Regions from separate parts of the uncultured Paenibacillus sp. genome, predicted to be linked through region 2. Evidence: riboswitches for the same ligand, from Rfam matches in the RefSeq annotation. Region 2 holds a riboswitch; each other region holds the start of a gene.

Region 1 (3,273 bases), on a different contig from region 2:
TCCGACGAAGATCAATTTTATATGCGGGAAGCGATCGCCGAAGCCAGAATCGCCGAAGAAATCCGGGAGGTCCCGATCGGAGCGGTCATCGTGCGGCATGGGGAAATTATCGGCCGGGGCCACAATCTGCGGGAGACACTTAACGATCCTACCGCCCACGCGGAAATGATCGCCATAAAAAAAGCCAGCGAACGCCTCAATGCCTGGCGGCTGCTGGACTGTACGTTATATGTAACGCTTGAGCCCTGTCCGATGTGCGCGGGAGCCATCGTACAGGCTCGAATCGGCCGGGTCGTGTACGCCGCCTCCGACAAGAAGGCAGGCTGCGCAGGAACTCTCATGAACTTATTGCAGGAAGAGCGGTTCAACCATATGGCAATCGTTGAAGCCGGCGTTTTGCAAGAGGAATGCGCCTCCATGCTGACCCGGTTCTTTCGGCGGCTGCGCGGAAAGCTATAGGTGGGTCGTCGGCTTGCTTTCGCCGCTCACGCCGGGATCTTCGCGCTGCAGCTGCTGCAGCACGATAATAAGCCGGTCAGCCTCCTCGCTTAGCGCCAGAACGTCCGGATGGGTTAAGCTGCCCCTCGCCTCCGCCAGATCGTGCAGACGCAAACGCAGCGTTTGAAGCTGGTTAAGCAGGTTGCGTTTGTCCATATGCGCTTCAATTGCCCCAATCTTAGGTACCGTAGTCGTACCCCCATTATACACATATTCCCGGACAAATTTTGTAAAAAATTGTCGATGAATGCGTATTACTTTTAGCATTATTTCATTCTGCAACTATTGTATTGGGTATATAGTCCCTTTTCCCTAATTTTATCGAGCCGGTCGGTAAAACCCGCGCCTTTTACTCGCAAAATCGATTGCGAAATCTCTTGGAACTTATTATACTTAGTTACATAGTCATGAATAAATTACCATATAATCGACAATGGCAAACTTGCCGAAAGGCAGGGACGCAAAGCTGAGGGACTAAGGTTCCGTTCCGACAGGAGCTACGATCGCCTGGTTGCCGAAAGCAAACACCTTCCGGGTTAGGTGCAGCCGTCTCCATCGATTGGGACGGCTTTGTTATTCTCCGAATGAAAGGGGCAGCGGGGTGAAACCGAGCAATCCTTTGAAGAAGACGTTAGTATACGGCAGCAAAGAAGGAAGCGACATCTCGGTGATGATAGACTGCAAAGCGGTGGTAGAGAAGAAAAATTTCATCGCCACCGGACTTCTGACCTATGCGGCGGGTGAAATTATAGAGATCGAGTTCCCTCAGTCCGAATTGTTTCAGCTCGGGGAGCAGGTCCGGATCATCGTGTATACCAAAAGCGGCATTTATGTATTCGAATCGTCGATCCTCGCAAAAGCGCAGGACGCGATCATTGTCATTAATCCGCCCGATAACCGAAAGCGGTTCTTGGACAAGCGCGAGCATCCGCGCGTGCCGGTCAGGCAGCCGGGCAAGGTCATCAGCATCATTGACGCCATCCGCAAAACCGAGCAGAAGCTTGAGGATCCCTTGACGCTGCATCTGGATAACATCAGCATGACCGGTGTCGCCTTGTCCACGCAGGTTGCAATGCCGCTGCCCTTCAAAGCCGAATTAATGCTGGAACTCGATCTGGGCTTCACATTCCGTTGCCGGACGGAAATCGTCCACAAGAAGCAAATCGATACCGGCCTTATTTACGGCACCCGGCTGCTGCAGCTGGAACAAGAGCATGAGAGCAAACTGCGCGCTTATATTCTCCGGAGTCAGATTGAAACCTATTACAAGGAGAAATCCGACAAGTTCCGCATACAGGTTGCCGAGCAGCAGAAACTGCGGGCGCAAGAGAACGGGGCGGACGGATCGGGCACCGGCAAAGGAGATGCCCACGGGAGCCGCTCTATATTATGAAGGAATAAGAATAAGCCAATGCCGGAGGAGTTCGATTCCCGGCTTTCTTGCTTCCGTCAAGAAAGCCGCCGCGCTTGGCGTTCCTGTTCCGTCACACGCATAGCATCGTTGCACGCTGCGAGATAAGCCACCAGCCGGTCGCAGCGGTAGGTGAACGCCCGCGGCTTGGGGTCAGACGGATTGTACTCGATATAGCTCGCCAGCTTGCGTGTGGCGAATCCGATCCGGTCGATGGTTTTTTTCATGGCGATCTCTCCGATCATGAGGATTCCCTGAGAGAATTCGACAGGATGCGGACGTTTAGGTCCGTCAGACAAGAAAAAACTCCTGCGTGATCCCGCAGGAGGCCGAATATACCTGTAAAATGAATGGCGGCCCCGAGACGACTCGAACGTCCGACACACGGTTTAGGAAACCGATGCTCTATCCACTGAGCTACGGGGCCGCAGCAATGAATATTATAACACAAACCGTTCGGCGGTCAAAAGACAATTATAGTCCGCCGGATTCGGCGCCTAATCGGAGCCTATTCGTTGGCCATTCGGGCCTGATTCGGGGACGTTTCCTCCTTTACAATTGGGCCGATTTATGCTATTCTCTATATTGCTTGCGTTTGATAAATCCGTTTCATCGAGACGTGGCTCAGCTTGGTAGAGCGCTTGCTTCGGGAGCAAGAGGTCGCAGGTTCAAATCCTGTCGTCTCGACCATACATAACAACGAAATGCGACCTTGGGTCGCATTTTTTTATTGCCGTTGCCCATAACCACCCGAATTTTACACGCAAAAAATAACCCGCAACCGGTCGATCCGAATGCGGGTTATCGTCCTATACGGCGGTTTACAGTCCAGGTCCCGTAAACGTGCCCATCAGCTCTTCCATCGACATGGCATCTTTCGGAATGCCGATCGGGAATTCCACTTTCTCGTTGATGTTGCTGTAAAGGGTCGTGAAGGTCAATCCGGCCTTAGCCGTCTCGCCTTCCTGTGTAAAGTCGAGGTCGGCTTTCGCTACCTGATACACAGGCAGTTCGTCGACAATGGCCGTGGTCAGGCTCAGTTCGTTGACCTTGGCGTTCTTCTTGAACTCGTCAAGACCTTTGCGCAGCTCGCTGCGGTCGCCCTCGGCCAGCTCCTTCTTCGCCTGCTCCAGGTCAGCCTTCTCAAGCTGGAACGTCTTGCGATAATCCTCATTGTTCAACAGCAGGTCGATAATCTCAGGCGCGACTTTATCGACAATCGTCATGACCATCGGTTCGAACGTTTCCTGCGTTACATTGAACTTGACGACTTGATCCGGCTTAACATCCTCCGGCAAACCGGCCACTTCATCCTTCTTCACTTCCGAGAAGTACGTCTTTTCGTCGAACTGCTTGAAGAAAAT
Region 2 (3,273 bases):
GAACGTCAAGCACAGCTCCAGCCCGCTGGTGGCGGGGATTGAGGACTTCGGCGTCAAGTCGGAGCAATATTATTTGCACGTCGACCCGGCGGTCGAGGTGCTGGCGACGACGCGGTTTCCCGTCGTGGAGGGACCGCATTCGCCCAACGGGCCCGTCGATATGCCGGTCGTATGGACGAAGCGCTGGGGAGTCGGCCGCGTCTACTACAATTCGCTCGGCCATGTGGCCGACATCGTGCGGATGCCTGTCGTAACCGAATTGATGCGCCGCGGCTTTCTGTGGGCTGCGGAAGGCAAGCACGAGGCAGGGAAGGCCGGGACGGGGCGTCGCGAAGCCTATTCGGGTATGGCTGATAATCAGCTTTAGAGCTGGAAGACGAAGGAGAGAAGCAGCGTGGATAGAGTGAAAGTTGGCATCATCGGCACAGGCAACATCAGCGGCATTTATTTTCAGAACGGCGGCCGCTTCGAGTCGATGGAAATCGTCGCATGCGCCGATCTCGATGTGGAGCGGGCGAAGGCCAAGGCCGCCAAACACGGCGTACGCGGCTGCTCGGTGGAGGAGCTGCTAGCCGATCCGGAGATCGAAATGGTCATTAATCTGACGATCCCGGCGGCGCATGCTCCCGTATGCATCCAGGCGCTTGAAGCGGGCAAGCACGTATACGTGGAGAAGCCGCTGTCCGTCACGCGCGAGGACGCATCGCGCATGCTGGATATTGCGCGGAGCAAGGGATTGCTCGTCGGCTGTGCGCCGGACACGTTTCTGGGCGCCGGCATCCAGACGTGCATCAAGCTGATCGAAGACGGCGCGATCGGCACGCCGATCGGGGCAACCGCCTTCATGATGAGCGGCGGTACCGAGATGTGGCATCCGGCGCCGGAATTTTTCTACAAGACGGGCGGCGGCCCGATGTTCGATATGGGGCCTTATTATTTGACGGCATTAATCGCCATGCTCGGGCCGATCAGCCGGGTTACCGGATCGGCCCGCATCTCCTATCCGGAGCGGTTGATTACAAGCGAGCCGCTGAAGGGGCAGCGGATAACGGTGGACGTGCCGACGCATGTCGCCGGCATCATCGACTTCGCGTCCGGTCCGATCGGCACGATTCTGACCAGCTTTGACGTGAAGGGCGGTTCCGTGCTCCCGCGCATTGAAGTATACGGCAGCGAGGGAACGCTGGTCGTGCCCGATCCGAACATGTTCAGCGGCGAAATCCGGCTGTCGCGCGCCGGCTCCAGGGAGTGGGCCGATATCGCGCTGACGCATGCCAATGCAGAGAATGCGCGGGGCATCGGCGCGGCCGATATGGCCAAGGCGATCCGCACCGGGCGAAGCTACCGCGCCGCCGGGGAGCTGGCCTATCACGTGCTGGAGACGATGCACGGTTTTCACGACGCGTCCGAGCAAGGCCGGCATTACACGATGCGCAGCACCTGCGCGAAGCCGGCGCCGCTTCCGGCGGGCCTGGCGGACTATGAGCTGGATTAATATGCTCAATGTAAATTCGGCTGCATCACGCTGGGCAGTCCGAAAACCATAGGAACAGACGAAAGGAGCCGTTTTTTGCGCGGCTCCTTTCCTATTCCCCGGCGTTTTTGATTTTGTCTTTTACCGCTCGGTGAGTAACCTCGTAATTCCCTATATCGTTTGTTGGTTGTCCATGATTTCGACATGGGTTTACTGAAATCCTATTGAAATTCGACATAAATTCAGGAAACATATTGATTAATAGGGAGATTTGTCCTATAATTCAGGTAGTTCCAGAAACTTATGAAAAAGGCAAAATTCCCGAAAGGGAATGACGCAAAGCCATGGGTCTAAAGCCTCGTTGACAGCGGGGCCACTGATTGCCAGGTTGCCAACGGTCTCGACAACAAGCGCGTTTTGTCATTTTTCATCTAGTAAACCCTGGGCAAAGCTATGGCTTTTGCACGGGGTTTTATTTTTTGCCAATCATGAAGGAGCAGCCACAAAGCTTGCTCGCTCGCTCGGCTATGTCAGGTCAATCTACTTGGGGATGCGGAGGGGATTCACGGATGTCGGTTTGGAAAAAGAAAGTTTCAAAGCTTCTGGTTTTATCGCTGTTTTTGCAACTTATGGTTCCGATAGGGTTCGCATCGTTTGAGTTCGCTGCGCCGGTCTATGGAGAAACCGGTGTCACAGATTCTGTCTACGGGGATACGACGGTTCCAGCTGCCACTTACGGTCAAGGCCGCGGATTGAGAGCGGAATACTTCAACAGCCTGGATTTTACCGACCGAAAAATCATTCGCCTGGACGATCAGGTCAGTTTCGATTGGGGAGGAAATTCTCCCGACCCGGGCTTGGACAGGGATGCGTTCACCGTTCGGTGGAGCGGCAAAGCGGAGCCGCGATACTCCGAGCTCTACACCTTCTACGTGGAAGCGCATGGCGGCGTCCGCTTGTGGGTGAACCAGCAATTGCTAGTCGACCGATGGGACGGAAACGGCATGACCAAAGAGAGCGGAGCGATTCCGTTGACGGCCGGGAATTCCTACGATTTGCAGTTGGAGTACAAGGAGGACCAGGGGGCTGCCAACGCCAAGCTTCTGTGGTCCAGCGCGAGTCAGCCGAAGGAAGTCATACCGAAAAGCCAGCTGAACCCTCCGTTCATTCCGGGCGTTCCGGCGAACATGCAGCTTGCGTCGACCAGTTATACGGTGACGATCGGATGGGATCCGGTGGAAGGGGCAACCGGGTACGATCTGGAGGCGGACGGCCAGGTGATCGATATGGGGTCAAATACGACCTATACGCATTCGAACTTGGCGGCCAATACGGAGCATTCTTACCGTATCAGGGCGAAAGTGCCGGAAATCGAGGGTGACTGGAGCAATCTTCAGGCGATCCGTACGAAAGTTGCCGTACCGGCCAATTTCGCCGCGACGGTTTCGGACGAGAGCATCGTTCTGACTTGGGACGCGGCGGCCGGAGCGACGGGCTATGACATCGAGGCGGACGGCAGCCTGATCGATAACGGCGCCGAAACCGCCTATACGCATACCGGACTGATGCCGAATACACAGCATTCTTACCGAATCAGGGCGAGGAACGGCGGAGGTGCCGGAGACTGGAGCGCCATCTTGCAGAAGACGATTCTGCCCGAGGCTCCGACCAATATCCGGGCAAGCGCAACAAGCCGCAGCATAACACTGAACTGGGACGGGGTTCCGAATGCAACGGGCTATGACGTGGAAGCGGACGGGACGGTTCTGGACAATGGCATGAACACAGCGTTTACGCAT
Region 3 (3,273 bases), on a different contig from region 2:
GGCTGTTGATTTCGCTCCATCCGAGACATTTTATTTTGGTTGATCAGACGCGGGCGGGTAAGGAGTGACGATAATGGCAGACGCAGCACGGTATCCTTCAGATCGGCAGGAATAAACGGGGCAAGAGGAGCCATATAAGGCATTCCGAAAGAACGCAAGCCGCATAAATGGGCTATTATTATAATGTTGATGATCGCAATCCCGTAAAAACCGAAAGTGGCGGCAAAAATCATGATCACAAACCGGAGCAAACGGATCGTAATCGCCATGTTGAAGGCCGGGGTGGCAAAGCTGGCAATCCCCGTAATCGCGACTACGATCACCATCGCCGGAGATACGATCCCGGCTTGTACCGCCGCCTGCCCCAAAACCAGCGCGCCTACGATCGATACCGCTTGGCCGATCGCCCGCGGCATGCGAACGCCGGCCTCGCGCAAAATCTCAAAACTGACCTCCATCATCATGGCTTCTACTATTGCGGGGAAAGGAACGGCATCCCGCTGCGCCGCCAGACTGATCAAAAGAGGAGTCGGTATCATTTCCTGATGGAACGTAATGGCGGCGACATAGACGGAAGGTCCCAATAAAGAAATAAAAAAAGTGACATACCTTAACAATCGAATGGCCGTTCCGATATCGTAACGTTGATAGTAATCTTCGGCGGATTGAAAATACATAAAAAATGTGGTGGGCGCGAGGAGGGCAAACGGTGTTCCGTCCACCAAAATGGCGATTCGGCCTTCCAGCAAATTTGCGGCGACCGTATCCGGCCGCTCGGTATTGTAAACGGTGGGAAACAGGGTGAATGTTTCATCTTGAATCAACTCTTCGATATAACCGGATTCCAGGATGCCGTCAATTTTAATGTCGTTCAGCCGTTTCTTTACCTCTTGAACCAGTTTATCGTTGGCGATCCCTTTGACATACATGACAGCAACGTCCGTCTGTGTCACATTGCCGATTTTCATGGTCTCCAACCATAGATTAGAACTTTTAATTCGGCGGCGGATAAGGGAAATATTTGTCCCGATGGACTCCGTGAAACCGTCCTTGGGTCCGCGAATGACCACTTGGGATGACGGTTCCTCAACACCCCTGGTTTCTCCCCCTTTGGTGCCGCCGCTGATCGCTTCCGCCCAACCGTCCATCAGGATGACCGTATCTCCGGACAAAATGTTTGAAAGGAGACCGTTCCAATCCTTGACTACCTTCACTTCTCCGATGGACAAAGCATTGTCTTTAATCAAATCAAATACATTCTGATCCGATACCATACTTTTGAATGTCTCCTCGGCGGTATCGATCATCAAGGAACGCATGACAAAATCACCGACCATCTTCTTGTCGGCCAACCCGTCGGTATAAACGGCGGCAACCTGCACCTGCGAGCTTCCGAGCTTGAATTCACGGATAATGACATCAGGGCTGTTTCCAACCTCCTGCCTGATTTGATGAAGGTTGTCTTTTAACTCCCGATGAAGGGGGAACGTGCTTGTATCCGATATCGTTTGTTCTTTTTTTCTTCGCCTTAATCTGCGCAGTCGGTTCCAAAAGGACATGTTTTTCCCTCCTTACCATGTATTAGTTATTCGCTGTCGGATTTGCTTTTATTCTTGTGAGTCTCGGAGGGTGCCGGAATTCATTCCATCGATTGAATGGTCGGGACGCAATAGAATGGTTTCATAACTTTGCCCAATAAAAAAAATCTTCTTGGGAGGGATTAGGTGAAATTTGTCGAATAAATAGGAATATAGACGCATAACGTCGAAATGAAACGGTTCCCTAATCTTTTTATTCATAGGTCTTCGGACGGACAACGATGCGAAAAAGGCAAACCTGCCGAAAGGCTGGGGCGCAAAACTTCAGGCCTAAGGATTCCATCTACGGCAGCTGGGTCACCGAAATTGTTGCTTAGGAGCTACTCCTTTGTTTCGGGGTAGCTCTTTCATTTGATAAACCTATAAAAGGAAGGATTAGTCGATGGAAAACATTGCGGATCTCATTGAACACAATCACTTTTACCATGTATTTCAGCCACTTTGTCGACTTCCCGAACAAAACAAGTTCGGATACGAAGCATTAATTCGCAGTAAAACGGGCATAAGCCCGGATGCCTTATTTCAAGGAGCTCTTAGCCAGAATCGGTTGCTGCAATTGGATATGTGGTCCATTGACTGTGCGGTTTCCAGTTTCTTTTCTTCGCCGGTCATACAGGAGGGGGACGAATTATTGTTCGTCAATCTTTTTCCCTCCACCATCGTTGCCGACACTTTTCCTTCGTTTGTGGACAACTTAGAGCGACGGTTTCTTCTTTTTCGTCATCGCATTGTGCTTGAAATTAACGAATCCATCATAGAAGGACAAATTTGGAATGACCCCTTGTTCATTCAAAGAATCGGGGAACTCCGGGATGCAGGTTTTTTGATTGCCCTGGATGACGTGGGCGACGGGACGACCACGTTTCGGAAAATCGTCGAAATATCGCCGGATTTCATAAAGATAGACCGATTTTTTTCCACTGGGCTGTCCATTTGCAAGAAAAAGCAAAAGGTGATCCGGCTGTTCGTCGATTACTGCCGGGATGATTCCAGCCTCATTTTAGAAGGAATCGAACGAGAAGAGGATCTCGCTCATGCCTCGTTATTGGGCGTAACGATCGGGCAGGGCTATTTTTTGGGGAAACCCGACCGGCTGGAGGAGCACAAGTAACCATAATGAAACCTGGAGGAATGAGGTAAGATGGGTGATCAAAACGTGTATTCACGAAAAGCAACGCTTTCGCTCAAAATCTCCGAATTTGAAGTACCGCCTATGCAGGACCTGTTAATTATCGGGAAAAAGGCGCCGATCGGTCCGGAAGCCGTAAAGCGGATGGCGGAGGCACTCTCCCCGGAGCAATTCACCCTGATCCGGATGGATCATCCAAGAATAGAAGCTGTTCTCATACGAAATTCACTTCTGCAGATGCTGGATCAACGACTTCTTATGAACATTGTCATGGAGGAGGCGGAGCGTTTGATCCACGACACCATGGTACTGCGTTCCGAACTGAAAATCGCGGTTTCCGTACAACGGGAGGTGGAATTGGGATGAAAGTGTCCGAGATCATGGCATCTTCCGTTTATACGGTTTCGTCGGACAAAAGCGTTTCCTACGCAGCGGAACGGATGAACGAATGGAAAGTCGGTTCGTTAATCGTCGTGGACCATGGAACGGTCATGGGCATTATCACGTCCCGCGATGTCCGTTCTTCCCATCCCAACCGCATTGTGG

What was found. Region 2 has a riboswitch for cyclic di-GMP ahead of RWM61_RS08945 (fibronectin type III domain-containing protein). Riboswitches for the same ligand answer to the same signal wherever they lie in the genome.
Region 1: it holds a riboswitch for cyclic di-GMP, as region 2 does, so the genes downstream of both, RWM61_RS15380 (PilZ domain-containing protein) here and RWM61_RS08945 (fibronectin type III domain-containing protein) in region 2, are expected to answer to the same signal.
Region 3: it holds a riboswitch for cyclic di-GMP, as region 2 does, so the genes downstream of both, RWM61_RS17780 (EAL domain-containing protein) here and RWM61_RS08945 (fibronectin type III domain-containing protein) in region 2, are expected to answer to the same signal.

The regions. Positions count from the first base shown of each region.
Region 1 covers NZ_CAUPYC010000054.1:16,304-19,576, forward strand. Annotated here, with positions in the region: gene tadA (tRNA adenosine(34) deaminase TadA) at 1-459, shown strand, start outside; gene RWM61_RS15375 (aspartyl-phosphate phosphatase Spo0E family protein) at 454-654, opposite strand; cyclic di-GMP riboswitch class I at 924-1,017, shown strand; gene RWM61_RS15380 (PilZ domain-containing protein) at 1,100-1,891, shown strand; gene RWM61_RS15385 (hypothetical protein) at 1,948-2,208, opposite strand; tRNA gene RWM61_RS15390 (tRNA-Arg) at 2,261-2,336, opposite strand; tRNA gene RWM61_RS15395 (tRNA-Pro) at 2,523-2,599, shown strand; gene RWM61_RS15400 (hypothetical protein) at 2,731-3,273, opposite strand, start outside.
Region 2 covers NZ_CAUPYC010000020.1:35,349-38,621, forward strand. Annotated here, with positions in the region: gene RWM61_RS08935 (ThuA domain-containing protein) at 1-367, shown strand, start outside; gene RWM61_RS08940 (Gfo/Idh/MocA family oxidoreductase) at 395-1,495, shown strand; cyclic di-GMP riboswitch class I at 1,776-1,870, shown strand; gene RWM61_RS08945 (fibronectin type III domain-containing protein) at 2,044-3,273, shown strand, end outside.
Region 3 covers NZ_CAUPYC010000077.1:4,141-7,413, reverse strand. Annotated here, with positions in the region: gene RWM61_RS17785 (spore germination protein) at 1-1,559, opposite strand, end outside; cyclic di-GMP riboswitch class I at 1,820-1,903, shown strand; gene RWM61_RS17780 (EAL domain-containing protein) at 1,981-2,709, shown strand; gene RWM61_RS17775 (hypothetical protein) at 2,740-3,093, shown strand; gene RWM61_RS17770 (GGDEF domain-containing protein) at 3,090-3,273, shown strand, end outside.